DNA from 2 places in the Colwellia sp. 6_MG-2023 genome. Region 1 is predicted to be linked to the other one. Evidence: predicted binding sites of a transcription regulator. Region 1 holds the regulator's gene; the other holds the start of a gene.
What was found. Region 1 encodes MetJ, which represses methionine synthesis genes. Its sites were predicted from a motif close to TAGACGTCTAGACGTCTA; they were not measured.
Positions count from the first base shown of each region.

Region 2: a site for MetJ is predicted at 7,449-7,466, ahead of metA (homoserine O-succinyltransferase). Genes of this name have one in related genera too.

Region 1 is NZ_JAUOPP010000014.1:96,711-108,802, reverse strand. Features, by position in the region: gene Q4503_RS10715 (S1/P1 nuclease) at 1-372, opposite strand, end outside; gene Q4503_RS10710 (acyl-CoA thioesterase) at 397-873, opposite strand; gene hemE (uroporphyrinogen decarboxylase) at 1,431-2,498, shown strand; gene metJ (met regulon transcriptional regulator MetJ) at 2,636-2,974, opposite strand; gene metB (cystathionine gamma-synthase) at 3,289-4,458, shown strand; gene metL (bifunctional aspartate kinase/homoserine dehydrogenase II) at 4,485-6,959, shown strand; gene Q4503_RS10685 (hypothetical protein) at 7,196-8,584, shown strand; gene sodX (nickel-type superoxide dismutase maturation protease) at 8,624-8,941, opposite strand; gene Q4503_RS10675 (hypothetical protein) at 8,942-9,121, opposite strand; gene Q4503_RS10670 (hypothetical protein) at 9,126-9,341, opposite strand; gene Q4503_RS10665 (hypothetical protein) at 9,388-9,816, opposite strand; gene argE (acetylornithine deacetylase) at 10,286-11,449, opposite strand; gene argC (N-acetyl-gamma-glutamyl-phosphate reductase) at 11,719-12,092, shown strand, end outside.
Region 2 is NZ_JAUOPP010000003.1:308-12,399, reverse strand. Features, by position in the region: gene Q4503_RS02735 (FG-GAP-like repeat-containing protein) at 1-452, shown strand, start outside; gene Q4503_RS02730 (sigma-54-dependent Fis family transcriptional regulator) at 895-2,871, shown strand; gene Q4503_RS02725 (porin) at 3,341-4,561, shown strand; gene Q4503_RS02720 (DUF1097 domain-containing protein) at 4,663-5,187, shown strand; gene Q4503_RS02715 (TonB-dependent receptor) at 5,202-7,352, shown strand; gene metA (homoserine O-succinyltransferase) at 7,553-8,500, shown strand; gene metH (methionine synthase) at 8,558-12,092, shown strand, end outside.

The DNA.
Region 1 (12,092 bases):
TGCTTGAGGCAAGCAATTTTGCTGACATTCATCTGTATTAACTTTATTTTGTGAACGAGGGACATTCATATAATGCCAGGAACTATAAGCTTTAAACTTTTTTAAATGTCTAATTGTATCAGCCCAAGTACAAGCATTAGCAAAAGTTATGGCGCTATTCGCTTTTTGCTGATTAAAATTATTAATAAGTTTTTTATGTTTAGCAGGAATAGTCTTGAGTAAGCCGGCTATTTTGTTTTGTTGTGTTTTTGGCAAATGTTCAAATGCTAATTGGCAAACAAGTTGATGGCCAAGTTTACCTAAAGCAAAGCTTGGCTTGCTAAATAAAATAGCGAGAATAACTATAGTGAACGCAATATATTTGGCCATCATTAAATTTGCTTATTACTGAGCTAGTTACTGAGCGAAAATTTGCATTTCACTGCCAATCTGTTTGCGCATATCCATTAATTTTATTGCAGTACTATGCTGTTTTTTATCTTCTTCTGTTTTCGGAATCCACTGTGGTACAGTTTCAGATTGTCCATTTTGATCAACGGCAACCATAATAACAATACAATTGGTCGTTAAGTGTCGGTTTAACGATTTAGGATCACAGGCATTTACCTCTAAGGCAATATGCATAGATGAATTACCTGTGTATATAACTTTAGCTTCTACTTCTACCAAGCTACCCACATGAATTGGTGAAATAAAACGGATGCCACCGGCATAAGCAGTAACACAATAACGACCACTCCAACCTGCTGCACAAGCATAAGCCGCTAAATCTATCCACTTCATTACCGCACCACCATGGACTTTACCACCAAAATTTACATCTTGTGGTTCAGCTAAAAATCTTAAAGTTATATCACGTTGTGGGCTATTCATTATTCTTCTCTAGTTTCGTAAATTAAAGGAAAGTGCTATGAAGGCGATTTTATACTATTGAAAGGAATAATGAATAATTATTTGAACTATAAATTTTCAGCTATACATTTTATAGCACAAATAAAAAAGCCTTTCTCGAAGAGAAAGGCTTGAAATGCTCGCATTATGGTCTTGTTAATCAAGCTTCTTATTAATTATGCTCAGAAGTATTTTTATTATTAATCAGTGCTTCTTTGTTTGCGCAGGTATTTTATAGCAAAGCATTTTCATCACTGCAACAACTTTAATAGAGCATAAACTCGACGATAAATTTCGTATAAAGCATAACTAATGCTTTTTAGTGATTAAGTGATTGATTGTTATTCATATTAATAATGTCTAGCGAAATGTAACTAAATTGAAATATTTTTCATGGGATGAATGTTAAGCGTAAATGAATTGATTTGTCGCATAGATTCAAAATACCACGAGTGCTAGAATACGCGCATAATTTACTTGTTATTCCTATTTTGGGGAGTTCAAGTAAGTAAACAATGAATAAATTAGAGGGTTTATTGGTGACTGAATTAAAAAATGATAATTATTTACGTGCGCTTTTAAAGCAGCCAGTAGATTACACACCTGTTTGGATGATGAGACAAGCAGGACGTTATTTACCTGAATACCGAGCAGTACGTAAAGATGCTGGCGATTTTATGTCAGTTTGTCGCGATGCTGACTTAGCTTGTGAAGTTACTATTCAGCCGTTGCGTCGCTTTCCACTTGATGCAGCTATTTTATTCAGCGACATATTAACAATTCCTGACGCCATGGGTTTGGGCCTATATTTCGAAACAGGCGAAGGACCTAAGTTTGAACGTCCTATTACTTGTAAAGCTGATGTTGAAAAAATCGGCGTACCTGATCCTGAAGGTGAATTACAATACGTAATGAATGCCGTTCGTACTATTAAAAAAGAACTAAATGGTAGCGTGCCGTTAATTGGTTTTTCTGGCAGCCCTTGGACGTTGGCAACTTACATGATTGAAGGTGGTAGCTCAAAAGCTTTTACTAAAATCAAAAAAATGATGTTTTCTGAACCACAAACACTGCATTTATTGCTTGATAAGTTAGCCGACTCTGTTATTTCATATTTGAATGCACAAATTGCTGCTGGCGCACAATCAGTAATGGTGTTTGATACATGGGGTGGCGTATTGTCACCACGTGATTACAAAGAATTTTCATTACAATATATGCATAAAATCGTTGACGGTTTAACGCGTTATAATGATGGCCGTCAAGTGCCGGTAACTTTGTTTACTAAAAATGGTGGTATGTGGTTAGAAGATATCGCTGCGACAGGTTGTGATGCGGTAGGACTTGATTGGACTATTGATATAGAAAAAGCAAAAGCACGTGTTGGTGATAAAGTTGCTTTACAAGGCAATATGGACCCTTCTATGTTGTATGCACCATTACCGCGTATTGAACAGGAAGTATCTAAAATATTAGCAGGCTTTGGTGAAGGCGGTACCGGTCATGTATTTAACTTAGGCCATGGTATTCACCCTGATGTGAATCCAGATCATGCAGGACACTTTATTGAGTCGGTGCATCGTTTAAGTAAGCCATACCACGGATAACTTATCTTGTTGCGAATTTTGTAGCTATATTGGCTACTCTTATATGAAGCACAAAAAATGAAGCACAAAAAAAAGTAGCAAACTCTATCGAGGTTGCTACTTTTTTTATTTTAGATTAGTTATTTACTCAATCGAACTTAGATTGATTCGTCATCATCTATTTCGTAAGCACTAAAGTCGGTAATTCCTTTTTCTTCTAAAATACGACGAACACTAGCGGGTAACTTTTCCTCATTATCTTTAGCGAGATCTTCATCATCAGGTAGAGGCTGCCCAGTAAAAGCATGTAAGAATGCTTCGCACAATAATTCGCTATTAGTCGCATGGCGTAAATTATTTACTTGGCGTCTAGTTCGCTCATCAGTTAATACTTTTAAGACACGCAAAGGAATTGAGACTGTAATTTTTTTTACTTGCTCACTCTTTTTACCATGTTCGGCATAGGGATTAATATATTCGTCATTCCACTCAGCCATGTAAATTCCTCTGTAGCTATTAATGTAAATGGTTAATTATTATTTTTATATGACTATAAAAACGCATTTAACGGTATTATTTAATTAACACTTAATGAAAACTTGATTAAGCTTAATTGAAAGATAGAAGCATATACTTATTTCTTCTTAATCATGCAATTCTACTGGTTGCAGAAATCCAGTCAAGTAGAAGTTTAGATGTCTAAAAATTCTTGACCTAAATAGTCAAAACGTTTAGAGTTATAGACGTCCAAACATCCAAAACATTGAGTATATAAGTTTATGGTGTTAGTTAATGAAAATAAGGAATAAAAATGTCGAATACTAAAATTAAAAACATTACTACTTCGGCAGTGCAGGCGGGTATTAATACCGATAAACAACATGGTGCTGTTGTTGCCCCTATTCACTTATCTAGCACTTATTCATTAAAAAGCTTTAATGAAAAACGTGAATTTGATTATTCTCGCACTGGTAACCCAACCCGAGCAACCTTCGCTCGAGCTATCGCTACATTAGAGCAAGGTAAAGTGGGTATTGCGACAAGTACTGGCATGTCGTCAGTATTATTAATTTGTCAGCTGCTATCTGTTGATGATCTTGTTGTTATTCCTCATGACTGTTACGGAGGAAGCTTTCGACTATTTACCCATTTAGCAAAACGTGGTCAATTTAAGTTAATTGTTGTTGATCAAAATAACCAACAGGCGTTAACAGAAGCATTAGCACAAAAACCTAAATTAGTACTAATTGAAAGCCCAAGTAATCCACTATTACGTTTAGTTGATATTGAAGAAGTAGCTAAGGCTAGTCACGAAGTAGGTGCTTTAGTTGCTGTCGACAACACTTTTTTATCTCCTGCTTTACAACAACCATTAACATTGGGTGCAGATATTGTTTTTCACTCTACTACTAAGTATATCAACGGGCACAGTGATGTTGTTGGTGGTGTTTTAGTGGCTAAAGAACAGGCTTTAGGTGATGAGTTAGCTTGGTGGGCAAATTGTATTGGTATTACTGGCAGTGCATTTGATAGTTTTCTTGCTGTACGCGGCCTAAAAACTTTACCAATTCGCATAAAGCAGCATCAAGAAAATGCTGAGCAAGTTGCTGAATTTCTAAAAAATCATCCTGCGATAGAGTCAGTTTATTATCCAGGCTTTACAGATCATCCAGGACACGAAATTGCTAAGAAACAGCAAGCAGGCTTTGGCGCTATGCTAAGTTTTGATGTTAAAGGTGGTGTTGAGTCGGTGAAAAAATTATTCGCTAATCTCAAATTGTTCACTTTAGCGCAATCATTAGGTGGTGTTGAAAGTTTAATTTGTCATCCGCCAACAATGACTCATGCCGGTATGGCCGAAAGCGCAAGACTAGCTGCTGGCATTACCGACTCTTTAGTAAGAATTTCCGTTGGTATCGAAGATATTAATGACATTTTGGGCGATTTAGCGCATGGCTTAGCACAAAGCCAAACGCGTTAATAAATAATAATTTTGTAGAAGAATAAATGACAGAATCACAAAGACCTCAAAATAAATTAGCTAAACATGCTGTTAACGTTCATAAGTTTGGTGGTAGCTCTTTAGCTAATGCGCAGTGCATAGAGCGCGTTGTTGATATTATCCGACAAAATTGCCAACTCAATGACATCGTTGTTGTGTCTGCTAACGGTAAAACCACCGATAGTTTGTTTGCCATATTAGCGCACACAGACAGTGCTGACCTGACAGCAGCGTTGAGCGAGTTAGAGCAACAACAACTGTTACTTATCAATGCCTTATTAAATGAAAAAAGTTCCAAGCAGCTTACCCAACTATTATCTACCGATATAGTTCAGTTAAGAACTTGGCTGTCGAATGATATCATTCAGCACAGAAATGATATTTTAGCTTACGGTGAATTGTGGTCTGCACGTTTATTATCAGCGTTATTAAATGAAAAAATTTGCCCAAGTAACTCGGTTGATGCCCGTGATTTTCTCGTGATAGACAACGAACAAAATTGTGCAGTTGATCATGCCTTGAGTAGTGCACAATTTAAAACGCGACTACAGTTTGGCAAGTTAGCCGTAATTACAGGGTATATTAGTCGTGATAGTCGCGGTAAAACTTGTACGCTAGGCCGTAATGGTAGTGATTATTCGGCAACTATTATCGCGTCGTTAGTGGGTGCTCATAATGTCACTTTATGGACCGATGTTGACGGTATTTATAGCGCTGATCCGCGCGTTGTTCCTAATGCGAGAAAATTACATCGCTTACCAAATGGTGTAGCAAAAGAGCTAGGACGTTTAGGTAATCCTGTCTTGCATGCCAAAACGTTAATGCCATTGGTTAATGAAAACTTATCGCATCATTGTCACTTACACGTAGCAAGTAGCTTTGATTCACAAGTTGCCGGTACAGAAATCGGCACTTTTGGCCATATTGCAAAACAAGAACTCTCAGTAACTTATTTAAATGATCTTATCTTAGCGAAATCAACAAGTTTTATTGGGGATTCGGTTGAAGACTTAACAGAGAACTTAGGCGCTAATTTATTCAGAAAAGCGTTAGTTGAATTTACGCCTATTTGTGCTGATGCTAAACAAGGCTTTATTGTTATCAATCAATCTCAGCAAAAAGCGTTAAGTCAATGGTTAGCTAGTCACGATATTGAAGTCACTTTTATCCCAACGGCTATTATTGCAACGGTTGGACATAACGTTGCACAACGCGGCGATATTAAAGCGCGCTTTAAGCGATCTTTAAAGAGTGCTCAACCTCTATTTTTAGTAAACAGTAAAAATAATCATAGTGTTATTGCTGTACTAGCTGAGCCATGTAGTACAGAGTTATTGAATAAAGTTCATCATGATATGACTAAAGACTCTCGCCACATAGGTTTGCTTATTGCAGGGTTAGGTAATATTGGTGAACGTTTCCTTGAGTTATTACCCGCACAGCTAAATAGAATATATGCTTTAGAAAATACTCACCTTGTTGGATTATTATCGTCGAAAAAAGCCTTGATCAATAACGATGGCATTGACGTGAATCAAGCACTGTCATTATTCAAGCAAGCAGCTAAACCGTATAACAACGACGAATTATTATCTTGGTTAAGTAATCATCCTTATGATGAATTAATTGTGGTAGATATTACGCCAAGTGAAGATTTTAGTTTACTTTATCAAGACTTTTTAACGCGCGGTATTCACGTTATTGGTGCGAACAAGTGGGCTGCTTCATCAGATACTGCGCACTACAATAACTTGGTTAATACCGCAGATAGAAACAACAGTTTATGGTTAGGTAATACTACCGTTGGTGCTGGATTACCCATTAATTATGCTATTGCTGATTTGAATAATAGTGGCGATACCATTACGGCCATTGCGGGGATTTTCTCGGGTACACTTTCATGGTTGTTTGAAACCTATGACGGTTCTACCGCATTTTCAACGTTACTTATTAATGCACTTGAGCAAGGGATAACAGAGCCCGACCCACGTGAAGATTTATCAGGCCGTGATGTACAACGTAAGTTATTAATTCTAGCTCGTATGGCTGGTTTTGAGCTGTCACTTGATGATATTGATTGTACCAACCTAGTCCCTGAAAATTTACAACGTATCGGTCGAGAAGAATTTTTAGCAAGGGCGAATGAGTTAGATGATTATTTTGCTGATGCGTTAGCTGATGCTAACAAAAAAGCAAGCTGTATTCGTTATGTGGCGCGCTTAAATGTAGATGAGTCTGGCAATATTCAAGCGAAAGTAAGCTTAGAAGTATTACCACAAACAGATGCTTTTGCTAATTTGACACCGTGCGACAATATTTTTCAAATTAGTAGTCATTGGTATCAAGAAAATCCATTAATTATCCGTGGGCCAGGTGCAGGGCGAGATGTTACTGCAGGTGGTTTACATTCAGATCTTGTGAATATTTGTCAGCAATTAGCGCATAAGCAACATCAAGTAAAAATAAAAGGGCTAAACTAATAGCTTATCGTGCGCTAAGACAGGTTTACCCTCTAAATCAAGTAAAATTAACTATGCTATACTGTTTAAGTTATATGTTAAATATTGCTTAAAAAAACAAGCTAAGTGGTATGTAATAATCGTTATAAGAGTTAGTCTTTGAACTTGTTTCTTTGCTTTTGTTCTGGTTGCTTAGTTATGTATTTTCTAGCATTATTAACTATCATTTATTGATTCAATAATTAAATAATAAAGTAATGCCTAAAGCTCCTAATAATCAAACACATTATACTAATCAAGTGCAGCTCTTAGTTGGGAAGATTTATGGGCGCAGTATATTAAATGATTCTTTGCTTGAACGAGCAATACATTACTTTGATAACAATGAATTTGTAGAATCACATTCGACAACTAGCACTGAAAGTGACACGTTACATAAGCTAGAAAAAATAGAACGTCATAATCATTTGCAATCCATTTGTTGTGAAATTATTGAGTTGGCAGAAGGTGATACGCTACAAGAAAGTAACCGAAAAACAGCACGACTATTGGGGACTATTCAATTGATTAGCCCAACAGAAGGCAGTAAAGTTGCTGTTTGTAACGAACAAAATAAAGTGCTTTATAAAGCAATTTTATCTCTACGATTACTTGATAGATTACTACTCGATAATGAATTAAACGATCCTTATATTGTGAAAGTTTTAACTGAATTTAACGGAAAGTCTTTTGTTGAGTTGGATGAAGCTGAGCGGGAGCGTTTTACTGAGCTTGTTAGAATACCTCTTTTGATGGCCGCGTTATTACAAAATATTGGTCATCATCATCCTGAGGCGCGCGTCATTTTTAGTGGAGAAGATGGTAAAAAAGATCGTTTTCGTATTTTAGATATTACTGATAGAAAAAAGCTGCTAAAAATTAACTACAAAGAAACACTTTCTTATATATCTAATGCTATTGGTGTTTTGAAATATACGGGAAATTCGAAAGAACTACGCGATCAATTTGTGATTGAGGAACAACTTAAGCATCAATTTATCAAAAAGTTAATTAAAAGCAGTTTTAAGCCTGAGCAGGGGATTGGCAACTTACTAAAAGTACCTCAAATTTATGTCTCTATTGTTTTATCCACGAAAGAAGCCTACAACTATAAGGTATTACCTCAAGTTTTTCAGGTATTAAATAAAAATGCTGAATTAGGTAGTTGCTCCCAAAAAGCGGTTGATGCGCTTTATAAAATCACCGGTATGTTCCCTCAAGGCTATGGTATTGTTTATATGCCAGAAGATGAAATGGGTCATTTAGGAGATTGCTATGAGTATGCTATTGTTAATCGACTTTATCCTGAAACCCCCGAAAATCCTCTATGCCGTATTGCAACACGACATTTAACGTTTATTGGTTATGGGCACAATATAACGGTTAAAAAAAGTAATAATTTATATTTTCCACAGATAGCTAAAAAAATAGCGACGTTGAGCAAAGAACGCCTTAATGAAATCCTTGAATTATTAGCTTCAAATTACCATGAAAGACAACAGCTCGATTTATTACCACGATGCTGGCATGCGAATGAATATTTTTCTGTTAAAACCAATCAAAAACTATGGAATAAAGAAGATAGTCGATCGTTCAGTTTGTCTTAATTCTGCTTTGGTACATCATTTGTTTGTTAGCGTGACATACTAGTTCATATCAGTATGCGGCTTAGTAAAAACCTTAATAACTCGACCAATTATCTGTTGTTGACTGACAGGACCTAGCTTTTCAATTGTCATACTAGTGGCATTCTCGCCTTTACACCAAATTAAATTGTTTTTATCAATAACTGCGACAGTTTTTATTATTAAGCCATATTTAGGATGGTTAATAAGAATAGCTTGATTGTGCTTTATTCTTTTAAAAATACGCCATTCACCGACAAGCACATAACTGTTTTGTGGGATACGAGGGAACATACTGTGCCCCGTTACTTTCCAAAATTTTAAGCCAAAGAAAGTCATCTACTTAGCACTAAGCACATAACTGTTCACTTCAGCTGTTAGCGGCACATGGTTCACTTTTAAATGCGACATTTGCTTACCGTTGATAGGTGCATCATTTTTCAAAGGAATAGCGCATAGGGCTGAAACTCTGGCAAAATTAAATCTTTTGTCTAGCTTATTAAGTAGTTGGTAATACATATTTTTATTCCTCCTTTAATTGTTTCTTCGATGGCTTCATTTGGTAATTTTTGGTTAAAAATTTAGTGTATAAAATCGCTAACGTCACAAAAATTGGTGCTAACCATAGTAAATGAATAATATTGGCAAATATGGATGAATGATCATGACCCACATGAGCAAAAACAGGAACAGATATGAATAAGCTAATACAAAATATCCCTAAAGCGTGTGCTGTCATTCAATGGTCCTTTACGTTATTGTTAAATTTAATTGTGATCAGCTAGTTAATGAATAATTTGCTGATTTAATGCTATTTCTGATTGGAATGCCGCTAACGATTGGGTGCAGGTATCGCAAACAGGGTGTCTTTTAGAAAACATTAAAATAGGCATAAACGTTATTTTAAGGGCGTTTTGTGCGATAAGTTTAGTGTCTTCACAATATTCATTACACTGATAAATAGATAGCATCCTCTCGTGAGGAATTTTTAAATATTGCAGTGATAATTCAGCTTTATCTTGTACTTCAAATAAACTCGATAAATTATGAATAGCACAAATCCATGCCATTAATAATTCAACATTTTTTGGATTAGCAGACCATAAAGAGTCTAGATGGAAAGCTGCTTCTTTATAACAGTACTCAGCTTGCTTCCATTGTTTATTATGAAAGTTATCGTTACCTTGGTGTAATAGGTCTTGCCATTGAGGCATAGCTACTCCTCTGAACATATGGGTAATAGTAAAATTGAATTAATCAAATAATAATCATTCTCGTTTGTGTTTGCAAGTTTTATTAATTAAGAGAACAATTTTATACATAGAAAAAATAGCCAAATACAAAGCATTTATTTTAATAACGAGTTGTTCTAATTACTAAATAAATAACGGTGTGGTTGGTGATTTTAGCAAGTAGAAATGATCACCTAGTTAGTGAGATTGGTATAACTATTTCACTAGCTAGCAGGCTGGTAAAATGAAATAGGGATAGTAAGAACAGAGCTATTTAGGCGTGAGCTTATTTATACCTTAATATCTTGAGTGTTAAGCCGTGATTAAGTGCTGTGAAAAATAAGTAAGCTAATGAATACAAGGTGATGATTAAGCTTATTGTTAACGCTTAATCATCAATAGTGGTATACCGGTTGTTATTTTTGAACGGAAATTATCGTTAAATAAAAGTCTAACGCAGGCAGTAATGCTGGATCATTGACATTAATAATTTATCTGTTTTGTCTATTTCACTATGGGCTAAAAACTCATTAGGTTGATGTGCTTGATTTATCGAGCCTGGGCCTAAGACAATGGTTTGACAGCCAAGTTGTTGTATATAAGGCGCTTCAGTAGCGTAATTTACCGCACAGCACGTGTGACCACTGATTTCCTCAGCAATAGATACAATACAATTGTCATCAGTTGGTGATTTATTCTGTTCAAAGCTTGGTGAGCTAGGATGTAATTCATCAAAAGTGATACGCGCAGGGTATTTTTCAGCTAACGGTTTTAACGCGTCGCTTAACCATTGCAGTAATTCATCATCACTCATACCCGGTAAAGAGCGTAAATCAATATCTAAATCACAGTGCCCACAAATACGGTTTGAATTATCACCTCCTCTAATTGCTCCCATGTTTAACGTTGGGGCTGGTACATCAAATGCTTCATTTTTAAAGTTAAGGTTAAACTTTTCTTTTAAATCAATTAATGCGCCGATCACTTCATACATGATCTCAATGGCGTTAACCCCAAGTGCTGGTTTACTTGAATGACCTGACTGGCCTTGAACACTAATACGATGTGACATATGACCTTTGTGCATAATTACAGGCACTAAATTAGTCGGCTCACCTATAATGGCAACATCAGGTTTTATGTCTTGGGTTTGTCCAAAAAAACGCGCACCGGCCATGGTAGTTTCTTCATCTGCAGTTGCTAACACGTATAGTGGTTTTTTTAATTTTTTAACATCAATGCTTTTACAAACTTGTAAAATAAAAGCAAAGAAACCTTTCATGTCACAGGTGCCTAAACCATAGAACTTTTCATCTTTGTCTATAACATTCATAGGATCGCTCTGCCAACGACTTTCATCAAACGGAACTGTATCACTGTGACCTGCTAATAATAAGCCACCTTCACCGTTGCCAAGTTTAGCCAGTAAATTATATTTATTTGTTGTGTTAGGAACTTTTTGAATATTTATATCAAAACCTAACTGTTCGAACCATGTCGCAAGTAATTGAATTACCTCTATATTTCCTTGGTCCCAACTTGGTTGAGTTGAACTAATTGAAGAGCAAGCAATCAATTGAGTCAAAGATTGGGTGAAGTTAGGTAATTGTGACATATAAAAAGATCCGCACTATAAAAGAATAATTTGAATAAAAGCCCAAATAGTTATGCTTAATAGTTGCATAACTACCCATGAGCTGTTAAATTGCTTTTTATAGTGTAAATAACCTGCTGTAATAAGGCCACTTAAAATGCTAATTGTTCAAGAAATACGACGACGATAGAGAATTTTTTTAATATCTCTTGGATACTTTAGTTATAAGAGAATGGTTATTTTATTAAATCCGTATCGTTAATAGTTTTCTGAATAAAAAGGTTTAGATTGTGTCAGAAGTTCAAAAGGTTGCTGTAATTGGCGCTAGTGGTTATGCCGGTGCTGAATTAGTTGGTTTATTAGGCCAACACGATAAAGTTTCAATACAACATCTTGTTGTATCAGAAAACTCTTCTTCCTGTGGAAAACTTTTCAGCGAATTACATGGTCGCTGGCAGGGGATATGTGATGTACCCCTGGAATCTTTTTCTCAGCAATGGTTTGACGATAATATCGTAAATGCTGCTACAGATTTAGATGCGGTTTTCTTTGCCACTCCACATGAGTTTAGTGCCGATTGGGCCCAAGCATTTGTTGATGCAGGTGTTAAGGTGTTTGATCTTTCTGGTGGCTTTAGATTAAAAAATGCTGAAGACTATCCAAA
Region 2 (12,092 bases), on a different contig from region 1:
ATCTAGGGATTACTGATACATTATCTGGTCGAGGGGTTGCTTGCTTAGATTATGACAGAGATGGTGATGTTGATATTCTTGTTAGTAACCATCAAGATCGTTTATTGCTTTATAAGAATAATGCCTCTTCAGTTACTGGTTATGGGTTTATCCATTTATCCTTGCAAGGTCTCGGTAAAAACACACAAGCTATCGGTGCAAAAGTCTATGTTACAGCCAATGGTGTAACGCAATTACAAGAGATTCGTTCTGGAGGTAGTTTTATTTCAAGCTCCCCATCAGAGTTACATTTTGGGTTAGCTGATTCTGATATCGTTGATGAGATCCGTATCGTGTGGCCTGGACTTGAGCGATTTGAAAGCGTAATAAATTCTATACCTATTAATAAATTTTATACTATTAAACAGGCAGGTAAGGGTAAAGATGAAAATAAAGTTACTGACTCAGAGTAATAGTGATTCCTTCATGAGAGACGGGTGTCATCGGTGAATAAACAATCATAAGCTAGTGATAAGTTTGTATAAAAAAATCTCAAGCAATTAGCGTCGAGTTTTTTGAAAGAAGCTATTATCTTAGTACCTGGATATAACCATGAAGTACTAAGGTCTGATTAGTTACGTTAAAACTAAATTAAAAAGCGACACTTGTTGCATTAAATGCGACGCACTATGCTACTGGTGTCGCATAAGGAGTCGCACGTTTACATAAGTTTCGTTAAGTCAAATGATATAATGAAAGCAACATAATGATGATATATTTAAGAGGTTAGTTAGTATATTCGTCTAAAACTACTGAAGTTAAGAGAGAGAAGAGTTACTTATTTCTAGTAGTTTTATATCTGGCTTGGTATTTGCTATTCTAGCTAAGGCATTTACATGAGTCAGGAGAATAATAATGATACCTAAATATCCGGCCAATAGAAAAGTTGAAGATGTTGTTGCTTATGTCACGGGAGATTTCAAGCAAAGAGCGATTAAACCTGAATCTATGATCATTGAATCGTGGCAACGATGCTATAGCGATTATCAGCTTAATCCCGACTCTGAGAATGAAAGGGTTGTACTTACTTCACATGAATTAAATAACCACCAACAGTTAATGGGAGACTATTTTAAAATTGCAGTTGATGGTGTCAATAGTTTTGGTCGTGCATTAAATCAAGCCGGCTTAGCTGTATTGCTTGCGGATAGTCAAGGAGTGACCGTAGCCAAGCAATTACCTACCGCAGGAATAGAACTTTTTGAATCAAGAGGGTTTGTATTAGGATCTTGTTGGAATGAGAAAATATCAGGTACTAATGCCATAGGTATGTCATTAATAGAAAAGCAACCTTTAATTGTGCATGGCCAAGAACACTATAATAGGAATAGCGGTCAACTTAGTTGTTCAGTGGCACCTATTTTTGACTCATTAGGTAATTTTATGGGATGCCTTAATGCATCTTGTTTAAGTGCAAGCGGAGGAAAAGAAACACAGTTTTTAACGCTTAAATTGGTCACTATGTATGCCAGAATGATTGAAAATAGTTATTTTTACCACTTTCATCGTAATAATATTATTGTAGCAATAAAATCTACTAATAATTTTGGTGAAGAAGGGCAAGAGTGTCTAATTGCCTTCAGTGAAAGAGGGAATATCATTGGTGCAAACCGAAACTCGTTTGCCCAATATGCGATGCTATTTTCAGGCGAGTTGATTGGGAAAAAAGTAGAGGTATTATTAAACTTATCGATTGAACAGTTACAAAGTAGCACTAATGGCGGATTAACGGATTCTTTAATCACAATAGGCGATAGTGAAGAACAATTTAAACTACAAATTAATTTTCCTATGCGATTACTCAGTAAAAGTAATCATTCTGTTAAAGCTAAAAGTGAAACAAAAAAAACACATCATGGTCACCCTTCGCTAGCGCAACTTCAAGGCAATGATCAAGGTGTTGTTAGTAGTATTAGTCGGATCAAAAAAATCATAAATCAAGATATTCCTATTCTTCTTCAAGGAGAAACTGGCACAGGTAAAGAAGCCTTTGCAAGAGCAATTCATGATGAGAGTGATCGAGCGAATGGCCCCTTCATAGCACTTAATTGTGCAGCAATTCCAGAATCATTGATAGAGAGTGAGTTATTTGGCTATCAAAATGGTACTTTCACTGGTGCGCGTAAAAATGGTATGAAAGGTAAACTTAGCCAAGCTAATGGAGGTACAATATTCCTTGATGAAATTGGCGATATGCCAATTCAATTGCAAACTCGACTTCTACGTACGCTTGCTGAAAAGGAAGTGCTACCCTTAGGTGCGGAAGTTCCTGAAATATTAGATGTTAAAGTGATTTCAGCGACTCATCAGAACCTACAAGAACAAATAAAAAATAAAGCTTTTAGGGAAGATTTCTTTTATCGCTTAAATGGAATGTCTTTGAAATTACCTCCATTAAGAGAGCGTAGTGATAAAGATGACGTTATTACGTCAGTATTAAAGTCAGAAAACACATCATTTGATGATGTTCAATTTGAGCGTCAAGCCTATCAATTTCTGTTAGATTATTCATGGCCAGGTAATATTCGACAACTGAAAAACGTACTTAAATATGCTTTAGCTATAAAAGAGGGTTCAACAATTACAATCAATGATTTCCCCGATGATATCATTAATGGCTGCTCTATTATTAATCCTGTACCTGCAAATGACGATAATCAAAGTAGTTCTACTGTGAGTTGCAATGATCAAGATGCAAATATTTTACTCAATTCACTACGTCTGCATAAGTGGAATGTTACAGGTGTTGCAGAGGAATTAGGTATTTGTCGATCAACTATTTATCGAAAAATGAAAAAATTTAATATCGTTCAACCGAATGATATTTTTTAGGACAGGTAAATTATTAAAAATAATAGTTAGCAATAAAATAAGCTTAGGTAATACTATTTTGTTGTTAACTAATTATTCTGTATAGCGTTGTACTACCTTAAACCTGAGTTGATAATTCATAAAGCAAAACCTCACTTCTCTTCATAAATATGATTACTTCAAGCTCTATTTACCGCGATATCTTATCTTTATAACTCGCTATTACCCGCGCTATTCCTTTGATCTTTGGTTGCTTCTCTATACACAGTTGTTGCAATTCGCATATAGCCCGCTACATCTGTACTAATAAAAATGTCAATTTACAGCTGTAGAAGTCAATTTAAAACAAATAAAAAATAAAAAATATACTTTTTAATCAATGATTAATGTTTTATTTTTACGTTTTTATTCAACTGTTTTTTTATTTGGCATAAGCATTGCGATATGAAGTCAGTATTAAAAAATCATTAGAATAAAAAAGGGGAATACAATGAAAAAAACAATGATCGCCGCTAATGTGGCAGCTTTATTAGCATTGAGTGTTACGGCTACTCAAGTTCAAGCTGTAGAGTTTATGGATGGTAAACTTAAGATTAATGGCGCTGCTATGCAATCTTGGCAATCAGCTATAGAAGTTGATGGTGCTGCAAGAGCTCCAGAAGATCAAGATAGCGGATTCCATCGTTTACGTTATGCACTAACGTTTAATGCACAAGTGACAGACCATATTTCAGTGTTCGCTGAATTAGCAGAAGAGCCAAATGATAATCCCAACTTTGCTCAAGATTTAGCTTGGATCCAATTTGAAAAAGATGGTATGGGTCTTAGAGTTGGTAATGTCATTTCTACTACTCAAAACTTCATTGAATATTCTGATGGTGCTGCTGTTCAAAGTAACCCATTAATCGGTAACAGCCCTGTAGATATGATTACAGCAGAAGAAGGTCTTTGGCTTTACGGTTTATCAGACAATTACACTTGGGATGCTGTTTTAAGTAAGCCTAGCTTTGTTACAGATTTCAGTAAAGATTCGGGTTACAACTTTGGTTTACGTGGCACTGTTGGACTTGGTAATGGCTTCTCAATAGGTGGGGGTATATTTCTTACTAATGCTGATTTAGATTGTGGAAGTGGTAATTGTACTGATCCTGGTGGTGCTCCAATTGGCTCACTTATTGGGGTTGGTGATGGCGATAACTATGAATTTGGAACCGATACTGATGGTGTATCTGGTACACCAGGTCGTGGTAGTCACTTTGCTATTGTCCCTGGTATCAATGCTACTATTTGGCAATTAGACGCTCAGTATGAAACGGATAACTTCAAATTAAATGCCTATTATGGTCAAGCTCAAGATGATTACAGCTGGGCTGATTCTAGTATTGCTGGATACCGTCCAGTATCTGCAAACTTTACCGAACAAGATTCTGAAGTTAGTTTCATGAGTGTTAAAGCTAAATATAATATTAACAATACTGTTTACCTTGCAGCACGTTATTCACAGTCGACTAATGAGTCAACTGGAATTTCAGGTGACGACACCTTAGATCGTATTCAACTAGGTTTAGGTTACACAATCGAAGAAAATGTATTGTTAAAGTTAGAATATGTTAAACAAACAGAAGAAGCATTTTCTGGTGGTCAAGCTACCGATGGTACTGGTGAAGCTGAATGGGACGGCATAGTGGCTGAACTGTCTGTAACTTTCTAAATTATACAGCTTTAATTTAGCGTATAGCTTTTAAGTAACCCTCTTGTTATGTATAGAAGCATTGCTTGAGGGTTATTAACATCAATGAGAATGAGATTATTATGAAAGAAATAACCGCAACATCTTTAAGTATCGCCCTTGTCGGCGCATTAGCAACTTGGCTCGCATTTGGCCCACTATCTGGATACATTTTAATTTGGGCAATTTTTATCTCTTGGGCCGGTTTTTCTGCCCTTGGTGGACATAATGAGGCCTTAAAAGACACGATAGTCTGTGGTGTTTTTGGCGTCGTAATTGGTTGGATTGCCGCTTATATTGTTTTAACTATTCCTTTAGGTGAGACCTTAGGTATGCCACTTTGGAGTGCTATTGTTGTAGCTGTTACAGCTTTTACTGTTGTATTTGCATCAAACCTTCAAATTTTCGGGGCTGTACCTGCTTCAGTTTTATCATATGCAGCAACGTTTGCTTATCTTCTACAAACTAGCGATAAAATGTCTATTGCCACTTTAACTAATATCAATTTTGACAACCCATTATTACTTATATCTTTATCTGTTGTTTTCGGAGGTCTATTTGGCAAGCTGTCAGTAATAGGTGCCGGCATTATGACTAAAGAAGCATGATGAAGGATATAATTATGTTACAACGATTTCCGCTATCACTCCTTTGTATTGCTTGTTTGTCAGTAGTGAGTTCTACTGTACTTGCGGCAACAGATAAAACTGAAATACCTGATTTAAGTCAAAGGGCTATAGATCCTGAGGTTATTGTTGTGACTGGTACTCATCAGCAAGCAGATCTCCTTACTTTAGCTGGTAATATTACTCGCATTTCAAGTGAAGATATTGCCTCAGTTAGCTCTGTACACCCCAGTGATATATTAAACAGAGCAACAGGCGTACACGTTCAAACCAACAACGGTATGGAATCCTTACCTTCCTTACGTTCTCCCGTTTTAACTGGCCCTGGAGCTGCGGGTGCCTTTTTATTTCTTGAAGATGGCATTGCTACTCGAGCAGCAGGTTTTGCGAATAACAATGGTTTATCCGAGTTAAACCTTGCTCAAGCAAAAGAAATTGAAATAATTCGCGGTCCTGCTAGTGCAACTTATGGTTCCAATGCAGTACATGGTGTAATTAACGCTTTAACAAATGCGCCAAGTGATAAAAGTAATATTACGGTGCTCGGTGGCCCAAATGATAGTTATCAATTGCAAGGCAGTGGTGGCATTGAAATGGGTAAACATGGCGTTAGTGGTAATATTCAAGCGGTTAACGATGGCGGATATAGAGAAAACAGTGACTTTGAATCATTGAAGCTTGGATTACGCTATGACTATCATCAGGGAAAAGACCAACTTAGAACGACTATTTCAGGCTTTACCCTTGATCAAAAAACAGCAGGTTTTATTTCATCTGCTGATAATGGTGACGGTTGTTACGCATCAACTCATGCAGCAGAAACGTTATACAAAGATTCTAATGCAATGAAAAAGAATTGTGATAGTGATGCCTATCGTAAATGGACATCGTTACGTTTAGCAACAAACTGGCAGCGAGAGTTAACTGACGAGACAAGCTTAAGTATTACGCCTTATTTTCGTGTTAATGAGATGGAGTTTAGTCAGCATTATTTACCTTCAAGAGCGATTGAAGAAAACAGTCATAACAGTATAGGGTTAGTCAGTCATTATAATTGGCAAGTGAACCAAGAGTTATCTTTAACTATGGGAGTTGATATTGACTGGACCAATGGTGAGCTGACTGAAACTCAAGAGATACCCGATAGTTATAGTTTCGGTAAAGCACGTCAACAAGGCTTACATTATGATTATGAAGTACAAGCAACAACCATAGCTCCTTATATTCAAGGTGACTGGCAGCTAAATGATAACTTTATGTTAACCGGTAGCTTAAGGTTTGATAACACGAAATATGACTATGAAAATTTGATAGCTGATGGAACAACTAAAGCTGATGGCAGTCCATGTCTTGATGATAATGAGTCACCTATAGGTTGCTTATTCCAACGGCCGAGTGACAATATTGATAGCTTTGATAATACCAGTGCAAAATTAGGTTTTAATTACCGTATAAATAACGATGTAGCCTTATTTGCCGATTGGTCACAAGGATTTAGAGCACCGCAAACCACCGATTTATATCGTTTGCAAAATCAACAGGTGATTGGAGAGGTTGATTCTGAACAGATTGACAGTACTGAAATAGGTATTCGTGGTGTTTCAGCTAAGTTAACCTATGAAGTAGTAGGTTATTACATGACTAAGAAAAACTTCTTCTTTCGTGATGATAATGGCTTGAATGTTACTGATGGTAAAACCTCTCATCAAGGTATTGAACTAGGGTTGGATTATAATATTTCTGACCGTATTAACATTGCTGTTAATTATACTTATGCACAACATGAATATGAATTTGATCGCGAAAGTAGTGGTGTTGTTCATGGTAATGAGGTTGATACAGCACCTAAACACCTTGGTAATGTAAGACTTTCTTGGGAACCAACTTTATTGAGTAAAATCGAATTAGAGTGGTTACACATGGGGAAATACTACTTAGATCCAGCAAATGAACATGAATATGCAGGCCATGATTTATTTCAGTTAAGAGGCTCCATACAATTAAATAATAAAGTTCGTTTGTTTGCTCGAATAGAAAACCTTACTGATGAAAAGTATGCTAGTCGTGCTGATTATGCTTATGACGCCTACCGTTTTTTTGGTGGTCAACCCCGCGCCCTTCATCTAGGCATCTCTAGCACTTTTTAATAATACAAAGTTTAAAATAATAAATATAAACGTTTAACAAAGCCGGCTAACTTTATCAGTCGGCTTTTTTATTTCGCTTATAGCTATTAGCCTATTTAGCCATCTAAACGTTTAGATGTTGACATATCTAGCAATCTAAGTAGTATTGTAAGTATAGTTTTTCTATACTTTGTTTGCTTTTTCTTCGTCATAGGTGCGTTATGCCAATTAAAATTCCAGATCAATTACCTGCATTATCAGTGTTAGATAAAGAAAATATTTTTGTTATGTCTGAACATAGGGCCATTTCTCAAGAAATACGCCCAATGCAAGTCGCTATTTTGAATTTAATGCCAAATAAAATTGAAACAGAAGTGCAAATACTGCGCATGTTGTCGAATACTCCATTACAAATAAATATAGAGTTTATTCGTATTAATGCCAATGAATCGAAAAATACCCCAACAGAGCATTTAGATACCTTTTACCATTTATTTGATGATGTAAAACATAAACAATATGATGGTTTAATTATTACTGGAGCGCCGTTAGCTTTACTTGATTATTCACAAGTTACTTTTTGGGATAAAATATGTGAAGTCTTTGATTGGGCAGAAAAAAATGTTACTTCAACAATGTTTTCTTGTTGGGCTGCACATGCCGCGCTGTACCATCACTATGGTTTGAATCGCCATTTAAGAAAAAACAAATTATCGGGAATTTTTAATCACAAAGCACTTGATGAAAAAGAACCTTTAACGCGTGGCTTTGATGAAAATTTTAATGTGCCGCATTCTCGCTATGGCTACATTGATAAATCAGATTATGAAAGTATTTCACAAATAAAAGTCTTAGCAGAATCTGAAGAAGCTGGAGTTTATTTAGCTGCGAGTAAAAATAAGCAACAAGTTTATTTAACAGGCCATCCTGAATATGATACCTCTACTTTACACGAAGAATTTTTACGTGATAGCTTAAATGATAGTGGCACGGCGATACCTAAAAATTATTATAAAGACGATAACCAAAATAATCCTCCTATTGGTTCTTGGCGAAGTCATGGTAGTCTATTATTTACTAATTGGCTTAATTATTATGTTTATCAAATTACCCCATATAAATTGGATGCTTCTAATATCAAAGCAATACATCCAGATACCGTCATTTAAGTTTTGTAGATATCCCAAATTTGATTTAAAGATTTATCCATAGGAAACCGATACACCATGAAAAAACATCCTTCATTCGCTTTATTCGAACAGCAATTGGCTAAAAATATTCTAATTCTTGATGGTGCTATGGGAACAATGATCCAAGCCTATAAGTTTGAAGAACAAGATTTTAGAGCAGAGCGATTTGCTGATTGGCATACGGATGTTAAAGGCAATAATGATATGTTAGTGCTTACTCAGCCTGATATCATAAAAGCGATTCACCTTGAATATCTTGAAGCCGGTGCAGATATTCTTGAAACCAATACATTTAACGCCACTACGATTGCTATGGCCGATTATGATATGGAAGAGTACAGCGCTGAAATTAACTTTGCAGCGGCTAAAATTGCCCGTGCAGCAGCAGATGAATACACCAAAAAAAACCCTGAACGTCCTCGTTTTGTTGCCGGTGTTTTAGGTCCAACAAACCGTACCTGTTCAATTTCACCGGATGTGAATGATCCTGCATTTCGTAACGTTACTTTTGATGAATTAAAAGAAGCATACATAGAATCAACTAAAGCCTTAATTGAAGGTGGCAGTGACATTATTCTTATCGAAACCATTTTCGATACCTTAAACGCTAAAGCCGCCATTTTTGCTGTTGAAGTAGTTTTTGAAGAGTTAGGTGTGCGTTTACCGGTAATGATTTCAGGCACAATCACCGATGCCTCTGGTCGTACATTATCCGGTCAAACGACCGAAGCGTTTTATAACTCTTTACGTCACGCTAAGCCGATTTCATTTGGTTTAAATTGTGCTTTAGGACCTGTTGAATTACGTCAATATGTTGCTGAACTAAGCCGAATCTCTGATTTCGCGGTTTCTGCACATCCGAATGCAGGTTTACCTAATGCTTTTGGTGAATACGACTTTAGCGTTGAAGACATGAATACCCATGTTGCTGAATGGGCTGAAGCGGGTTTCTTAAATATTATTGGTGGTTGTTGTGGTACAACACCTGCCCATATTAAAGGTATGGCTGAAGCGGTTGCGAATATTGCACCGCGTAAAATAGAGGCACGTAAAATTGCTTGTCGCTTATCTGGTTTAGAAGCGTTAACCATCGAAAAAGATTCGTTATTTGTTAACGTGGGCGAAAGAGCTAACGTTACTGGCTCTGCCGTGTTTAAACGTTTAATCACCGAAGAAAAATACGATGAAGCCATTGCTGTAGCACTACAACAAGTAGAAAACGGCGCGCAAATTATTGATATCAACATGGATGAAGGCATGTTGGACTCAAAAGCTGCGATGGTACGTTACTTAAACCTCATTGCCGGTGAGCCTGATATTGCCAAAGTACCAATCATGCTTGATTCATCTAAATGGGATATTTTAGAAGAAGGCTTAAAGTGTATACAAGGCAAAGGCATAGTTAACTCTATCAGCTTAAAAGAAGGGGAAGATAACTTCCGCGAGCAAGCTGAATTATTAAGACGTTACGGTGCTGCTGTTATTGTTATGGCGTTTGATGAAGAAGGTCAAGCCGACACGCGCGCACGTAAATACGAAATTTGTCATCGAGCTTATCATATTTTGGTTGATGAAATTGGTTTCCCCGCAGAAGATATTATTTTTGATCCTAATATTTTTGCGGTAGCTACCGGAATTGATGAGCATAACAACTACGCGGTTGATTTCATTGAAGCGGTTAAAGATATTAAAGATAATTTACCTTATGCTATGATTTCAGGTGGTGTATCAAATGTATCGTTTTCATTCCGTGGTAATAACCCTGTTCGCGAAGCTATTCATGCAGTATTTCTTTATTACGCCATTAAAAACGGTATGGATATGGGGATTGTAAATGCAGGCCAACTCGCCATTTATTCTGACCTACCCAAAGATTTAAAAGACGCGGTAGAAGACGTTATCAGCAATAGTGATGATGGTGCCACTGAGCGTTTACTTGATGTTGCTGAAAACTATCGTGGTCAAGCGGGCAGCCAAAACAATAAAGCCGATTTGTCATGGCGTGAATTGCCTGTAGTAAAACGTATTGAGCATTCGCTAGTAAAAGGCATTAATGAATTTATCATTGAAGATACTGAAGAGGCACGATTAGCTGCCGAACGACCTATCGATGTGATTGAAGGTCCGTTAATGGACGGCATGAATGTGGTAGGCGATTTATTTGGTGCCGGCGAAATGTTCTTACCACAAGTGGTTAAGTCTGCTCGTGTAATGAAACAAGCGGTTGCGCATTTGAATCCCTTTATTGAAGCAGAAAAAACCGAGGTTAAGTCAAACGGTAAAGTATTATTAGCTACCGTTAAAGGCGATGTACATGACATCGGTAAAAACATTGTTGGTGTTGTGCTTCAGTGTAATAACTATGACATTATTGACTTAGGCGTGATGGTTTCTTGTGAAGATATTTTACGTGTAGCCAAAGAAGAAAAAGTCGACATTATTGGTTTATCAGGCTTGATCACACCGTCTCTTGATGAAATGGTGCATGTAGCTAAAGAAATGAAACGTCAAGACTTTGAGTTACCATTACTGATTGGTGGTGCAACAACGTCGAAAGCTCATACAGCTGTTAAAATTGAGCCACAATATGAACACCCTGTAGTGTATGTTCCTAATGCTTCACGTTCAGTATCGGTAGTAAGTACGTTACTTTCTGATGAGCTACGACCTGCCTTTATGCAGCGTCAAAAAGAAGAGTATGTGAAAGTTCGTGAACGTCATTATAAAAAGGGTCCACGCTCAAGTTTAATTTCCCTTGAAGATGCTCGTGCTAATGCAGCGCCAATCTCATTTGAAAATTACACGCCGACTAAACCGAAGAACTTAGGTGTTACTGTACTTGATAATATTGATTTAAATATTGTGCGTAACTACATTGATTGGACGCCATTTTTTATGACTTGGCAGTTATCAGGTAAATACCCACTTATTTTAAAACATGAAGTTGTCGGTCATGAAGCTACTAAATTATTTAATGATGCTAATGCATTACTTGATGACGTTATTAACAATAAAAAGTTAACGGCAAAAGCGGTATTTGGTTTATTCCCGGCTTATCGTGAAAAAGATGATGTTGTGTTATTTGCTGATGAAGCACGTGAAACGCCAATTACTAAGTTTCATCAATTACGTCAACAAAGTAAAAAACCAGCAGGACAGTTTAACCGTTGTTTATCTGACTATATTGCCACTAAAGAGTCTGGCATTAATGATTACATAGGCGGTTTTGCTGTTTCATCTGGTTTTGGCTGTGACGAATTGGTGAAAGCATTTGACGCAGAAAATGATGACTACAACAGCATACTCATTAAAGCGGTAGCCGATAGGTTAGCAGAAGCAACTGCCGAATATTTACATGAGCAAGTACGTAAAGAATATTGGGGTTATGCGCCAGACGAAAATTTGGAAAATGACGATCTAATTCGTGAAAAATATCAAGGTATTCGCCCAGCGCCAGGTTACCCTGCATGTCCTGAACATACTGAAAAAGGCTTGTTATGGGAACTACTTGATGTTGAAAATAACATTGGCATGGAACTAACCTCAAGCTTTGCCATGTGGCCAGGTGCAG